Regions from separate parts of the Pedobacter sp. UYP24 genome, predicted to be linked through region 1. Evidence: riboswitches for the same ligand, from Rfam matches in the RefSeq annotation. Region 1 holds a riboswitch; the other holds the start of a gene.
What was found. Region 1 has a riboswitch for S-adenosylmethionine ahead of metH (methionine synthase). Riboswitches for the same ligand answer to the same signal wherever they lie in the genome.
Positions count from the first base shown of each region.

Region 2: another riboswitch for S-adenosylmethionine. It lies ahead of ACVWYN_RS06615 (O-acetylhomoserine aminocarboxypropyltransferase/cysteine synthase family protein); the one in region 1 lies ahead of metH (methionine synthase).

Region 1 covers NZ_JBSRZD010000005.1:54,857-58,284, reverse strand. Annotated here, with positions in the region: gene ACVWYN_RS11290 (NAD(P)H-binding protein) at 1-226, opposite strand, end outside; gene ACVWYN_RS11285 (GIN domain-containing protein) at 304-918, opposite strand; SAM riboswitch class I at 1,169-1,278, shown strand; gene metH (methionine synthase) at 1,417-3,428, shown strand, end outside.
Region 2 covers NZ_JBSRZD010000002.1:443,166-446,593, forward strand. Annotated here, with positions in the region: gene ACVWYN_RS06605 (hypothetical protein) at 1-61, opposite strand, end outside; gene ACVWYN_RS06610 (trans-sulfuration enzyme family protein) at 178-1,296, shown strand; SAM riboswitch class I at 1,464-1,577, shown strand; gene ACVWYN_RS06615 (O-acetylhomoserine aminocarboxypropyltransferase/cysteine synthase family protein) at 1,792-3,096, shown strand; gene ACVWYN_RS06620 (homoserine O-acetyltransferase family protein) at 3,120-3,428, shown strand, end outside.

The DNA.
Region 1 (3,428 bases):
GTGTGGTGCCCATACTGGAAAATAATACATCGCCTTTTACAAGATGAGACCAGCTTGCAGGATCGTCGAAATTAACCAGGTACTCTTCCAATTTGCTTGCCGAAAGTCCCGTTGGACGGCGCACAAATACCAACACCTTATTAAAACGCTCGTCTGCAAGGAGTAATTTCACCAGCTCATTTCCAACAAGCCCGGTAGCGCCAATAAGTAATGCTATTTTTTTCATGTAGTTTGCTTACCAATACCACAAAGTAAACATTTAGCAGTTACCAGGCGGTATTTGTGGAAAGGGTTTGGCAACTATTATTTAGCGTTGGCAATTATTGATCTTTCCGCAATCATTATTGCCTCTGATGCAAATTGCGAAGATTTTAAACTTGCGAAGTTATTGAGCTTAACGTTGCTCATATTGCTTGCTACTATTGTACTTTGATCTGCAGCGCCGCTTATTTTTAATACTGCATTATCAGACACTACACTGTAGATACTGCTCACAGTGGCTTTGATTTTGGCCGTAGCGTTTTGGTTTAAAAACAATTGAAGATATTTTACATCAAAATTATTGCTGGTTAGCACAACAGATTGTCCGTATGCTTCAACGCGTTGGAGGTCTTTAACCGTAATGTTGATTGTTACTTGTGAGGATTCCATTGAATTTATATACAGCGTTTGGCCATTGGTTAATACAGATGTTTTCTCAGGATTGAAGCTATCAGATACCTGAACTATTTCTTTCTCACCCTGTGTTAGCACAATTTTTACGTTTCCGCTCACCCAAATTTTGTTAAAGCCATTTGCTGCTGTAATTCTTGTAGTGGTTGTGGTGGTTTGCCCGGCTGCAAATGTTGTAAATGCAGATGAAGTTAGAACTACTGCTGTTAATGCTGCTGCGAAGAATGTTTTTGTTAGAGTTTTCATGTCGTTTGAATTTTTGAGGTTTTTTCTTTTGTTTGTTATTAAGACGCAGCGATGACAAAAACGTTGCAAGGGTATTTGGGATACTATACCAGTACTGGGTAAGTGACGACCAACTCCCCTTATTATTCGACGAACGCGCCATATCAAAATTAAATTCCCCTTGTGGGTGTAAAGAGCGCCATATAGCGAACTTTATTCGTATTAATAGCTGTTTTTTTGGAAATCATTTTTCTTTGTTGCATTTTTGTACTGCTTATAGAGAAAGACGGAGGGATTAGACCCTGCGAAGTCTTAGCAACCTGTGCTTACAAGGTGCTACATTCTACTGAAGCCGGTTATTTGGCCTCTGAAAGATAAGTTAGTTGATAGCATTGGTGCCAATCGGTTAGCAGACTTCAATATTTCCCTTAAGCTTTGTTTGTAATTCGTTCGGCACTTGTTTTGGCTTTGTCCACTATCAAAAACAGCTTATTATCAACTCATATGGATACTATTTAAATGAACATTAGAGAAGAATTAGAAAAACGTATTCTGATTATCGACGGTGCAATGGGTACTATGATCCAGCGCTATGTTTTAACCGAAGAGGATTTTAGAGGGGAGCGTTTTAAAGATCACCCTTGTGATGTAAAGGGAAACAATGATTTGCTTAACATTACAAGGCCTGACATTATCAAGGCTATTCATACAGAATACCTGAAGGCCGGAACTGATATTATTGAAACAAATACTTTTAGTACACAGCGCATTTCCCTGGCAGATTACCAGATGGAAGAGTTGGATTATGAAATGAGCTTTGAAGGCGCCAAAATTGCCAAAGAAGCCATTACTGAATTTATGGCGCTTAATCCTGGCAGGCAGTGCTTTGTTGCTGGTGCTGTTGGCCCTACTAACAGGACGCTATCCATCTCTCCTGATGTAAATGACCCAGGTTACAGGGCGCTTACTTTTGATCAGCTGGTGGATGCTTACGATGTACAGATTAGGGGCTTGGTTGATGGCGGTGCAGATGTGCTGCTAATTGAAACTATCTTTGATACATTAAACGCCAAAGCTGCCATTTACGCTATTAAACAATATGAGACCGTAATAGGCAAAAAAATAGAGATCATGATCTCAGGCACCATTACAGATGCTTCGGGCAGAACATTGTCTGGTCAAACGGTTGAGGCTTTTTTGAACTCTGTAATTCACGCCGAGCCATTGAGTATTGGTTTTAATTGCGCGCTGGGCGCTAAAGACATGAGACCGCATATTGAAGAGCTTTCTGCCAAGGCGGGCTGTTATGTATCTGCCTATCCAAATGCGGGGTTACCAAATGAATTTGGCGCTTATGATGAGATGCCGCATGAAACTGCACGCCTGGTTGGAGATTTTATACAACATGGCTTTGTAAATATTGTGGGTGGATGCTGTGGTACCACGCCAGATCATATAGGCTGTATTGCTGAAAAAGCTAAGGGTGTAGAACCGAGAAAGATCCCTGAAATTTCTACTTATATGCGGTTAAGTGGCTTAGAGCCGGTGGCTATTACCCCTGAAAGTATATTTGTAAATATTGGTGAGCGTACAAATATTACAGGTTCGCCCAAATTTTCAAAGCTTATCCTTAGCGGAGATTTCGAAGCCGCCCTAACTGTTGCAAGACAGCAGGTAGAAGGGGGTGCGCAGGTGATTGACGTGAATATGGACGAGGGAATGATTGATTCTGAAGCATCAATGACCAAGTTCTTGAACTTGATTGCCTCTGAACCTGATATTTCTAAACTTCCAATCATGGTGGATTCGTCCAAATGGACGGTGATTGAAGCTGGGTTAAAATGCCTGCAAGGCAAAGGAATTGTAAACTCCATTTCTTTAAAAGAGGGTGAGGACAAATTCAGGGAAAGTGCACGGAAGGTGATGACTTATGGAGCTGCCGTAGTAGTGATGGCTTTTGATGAAAAGGGACAGGCAGATAATTTTGAAAGAAGAAAAGAGATATGTAAAAGATCTTATGACATATTGGTTGATGAGATCGGTTTTCCACCGCAAGACATCATCTTTGATCCGAACATACTTACCGTTGCAACAGGTTTGGAAGAGCATAATAATTATGCAGTAGATTTTATAAATGCTACCAGATGGATTAAGGAAAATCTTCCTTTTGCTAAGGTAAGTGGCGGAGTATCTAACATCTCTTTCTCTTTTAGGGGTAATAATACCGTAAGAGAAGCAATGCACTCTGCCTTTTTATACCACGCTATTAAAGCTGGTTTGGATATGGGTATTGTAAACGCGGGAATGTTAGAAGTTTATCAGGAGATACCTCCTGAGTTGCTTATCCTTGTGGAAGATGTTTTACTAAACAGGAGAGATGATGCTACTGAAAGATTAGTAGAATTTGCGGATACCATAAAATCTAAAGGCAAGGAGATTATACGTGATGAAGAGTGGAGAAAAGAACCAGTTGAATCTCGTTTATCGCATGCGCTGGTTAAGGGCATTATTGAATACCTTGATGCAGATGT
Region 2 (3,428 bases), on a different contig from region 1:
AACTTTGTAAAACCATCAATGAACTACATAAAATGGCTGCTATTAGGAATATTCTTTTCATATGAATGTTATTTTGCTATTCAATTACATAAATCTTGCCAAAACTTAAACGTAATATTCTATACCTTTATCATTACTTTATTTTAAACACAAATTTTAGCATTTAACATCTATATAATGAAGACTGAAACTCTAGCTATACACGCCGGAAACCTATTTAAAGCGAGCACAAATGATGTAATAAAACCGATCAGCTTGTCAACTACGTTTTTAAGAGATGAGGATGGTGGCTATTCTGGTGGACATGTTTACAGCAGGGTTAGTAATCCAAACAGATCGAATCTTGAGAAAACTCTTGCTGAATTGGAAAAGGGTGTGGATGCTTGTGCATTTTCTTCAGGCAACACGGCTGGCATGAGTCTTTTTCAAGCATTAAAGCCAGGCAGTCATATTATCGCACCCGACGATATGTACTGGGGATTTAAGAAACAATTGCAATCTATTTTTGCAGAAACACTGGAGTTCGATTTTATAGATCAAACAAATTTAGAGCTGATCAAATCTTATATTAAGCTTAATACTGTTTTAATTTGGACTGAGACCCCATCAAACCCGTTACTTAAAATAACAGATATTGAAGCTATTGCTGCAATTGCAAATGAAAACAATTTGGTATTGGCATGCGACAGTACGTTTGCTTCTCCATGCCTCCAAAATCCAATATTACTAGGTGCAGATATTGTAATGCATTCATCAACAAAATACATTGGAGGGCATAGCGATGTTTTAGGGGGTGTATTAATTACAGCCAAACAAGATGATCTGTGGCAGGCAGTACGCAATGTACAACAGATTGGCGGCGCTGTTCCCTCACCTTTCGATTGCTTTTTATTATTAAGAAGCATTAAAACCATGCCCTACCGAATGCGAGCACATAGTGAAAATGGGTTTGCGCTCGCTGAGTTTTTGGAAGCACATGATGCAGTGGAAAAAGTCTTTTATCCCGGCTTACCTTCTCACCCACAATACGAGATTGCAAGAAAACAGATGACTGCTTTCGGCGGAATGCTTTCCATTCTGGTTAAAGGTGGTGCTGATGAAGCCCGACGCGTAGTGAATGCCGTTAAAATATTTTCCCAGGCAACCAGCTTAGGGGGAGTGGAGAGCTTGATAGAACACCGTGCATCGGTAGAAGGGCCGGATACCAAAACCCCACAGAATTTAATTCGGATATCAGTAGGCCTGGAGCATATTGACGATCTAATTATGGATATTGACCAAGCTTTGCAGCAATAAACAGTGTAAATCTGTATAGATTAAGCTCGTGTTAAATAAATTATATTTTTAAAAATCAATTAGTTACAAAATATTCAGAATTATATTTTGGTTTTTGCAAACTACCCCATTACATTTGTACTAATATCTAGCGATAGCTAGAAAAGTCAATCCTATTTTACAGGTTTGATTTATAAAGAAGTGGCGAGAGACAGGCTCTATGACCCACTGGCAACCCTCCCAAAATGGAGAAGGTGCCAATTCCTGACCGAGAAGCATGGTGCTTATTGGAAAGATAAATTGGAACGAAATGAAAAATGAAAAATTCTCACCAGAGCAAATGAATTTTTTTATACCTCAGTGCGTATTGTGTATGTGCTGTTGCATATTATAATTTATAAATCTTCCATTTGCATTTCTCTATTCATTAGGAAGGCCCATAAAAAGGGTACGGAAAATATTGCGCTCCTCGGCGGGGTAAAATTCAGTTCTATCAATTCATTTAAATAAGAAAACATGTCAACTTCCTATAAATTCGAAACATTACAATTACATGCAGGTCAGGAAATCGATCCTACAACAGGATCAAGGGCGGTTCCTATTTACCAAACTACTTCATTTGGATTTAAAAATTCTGAGCACGGTGCAAACCTGTTTGCATTAAAAGAATTTGGAAATATTTACACACGCATCATGAATCCAACTACTGATGTGTTTGAAAAAAGGGTTGCTGCCTTAGAAGGAGGTGTTGCCGCTCTGGCGGTTGGCTCAGGACAAGCAGCCCAGTTTATTGCTTTAAACAACATTTTACAGGCTGGGGATAATTTTGTCTCTTCTTCTCATCTTTACGGGGGTTCTTACAATCAATTTAAAGTTGCCTTTAAACGCCTGGGAATAGAGGTAAGATTTGCCAACGGCGATGATGAGGACGATTTCGAAAGAAAGATAGATGCCAACACAAAGGCCATTTATTTGGAAACTATTGGAAACCCTGCTTTTAGCGTTGTTGATTTCGAAAAATTAGCCGCAATTGCCAATAAGCATGATCTGCCATTGATTGTAGACAATACTTTCGGCGCTGCAGGATACTTGTTTAGACCATTGGAACATGGTGCCCACATCGTTGTTCAATCCGCCACAAAATGGATTGGTGGACACGGAACCAGTATTGGTGGAGTAATTGTTGACGGCGGAAATTACAATTGGGGTAATGGAAAATTCCCTCAATTCAGTGAACCTTCTGAAGGTTACCACGGACTAGTTTTTAGTGATGTTTTTGGAGCCGCTGGGCCATTCGGCAATATCCAGTTCATCATTCGTGCAAGAGTTGAGGGATTAAGAGATTTTGGTCCTGCCATTTCACCATTTAATTCCTTTCAATTAATTCAGGGTCTGGAAACATTATCACTCAGAGTTCAGCGCCATGTAGATAATTCTTTGGAATTGGCCAAATGGCTGGAAGACCATGAGGCAGTAAAAAAAGTTAACTATCCGGGATTAAAAAGCAGTCCATATCATGAGAATGCCAAAAAATATCTTAAAAATGGATTTGGCGCAGTGTTGTCATTTGAACTAAACGGCGATCTCGAAAATGCTACCAAGCTGGTAGACAGCCTTAAGCTGATCAGCCACCTCGCAAACATGGGTGATGCGAAAACGCTGATTATCCAACCAGCGGCTACTACGCATCAGCAACTAAGTGCATCTGAACAATTAGCTGCTGGCGTAACTCCAAGTTTACTGAGAATATCTGTCGGAATTGAACATATAGATGACATCAAGGCTGATCTTGAACAGGCATTTGCCGCTATTTTTCACTAATATCCATTATCCCAATTAATTGAATGAGTACTATTTCTACCTATTTCCACAATGATATTTTCGAATTTGAAAGCGGCAAAACACTTGCAGGCCTTCAAATAGCTTATCAGACTTGGGGTAAATTAAATGCAGATAAGGACAACGTAATTTGGGTATGCCATGCTTTAACAGCTAATGCTGACGTATTAGACTGGTGGAAAGGTCTTTTTGGAGAGAATGATTTATTTAATCCAGCCGAACACTATATAATTTGTGCCAATGTATTGGGATCACATTATGGTACCAGCAATCCTTTGAGTACTAACGCGACTACTGGTTTACCTCACTATCTT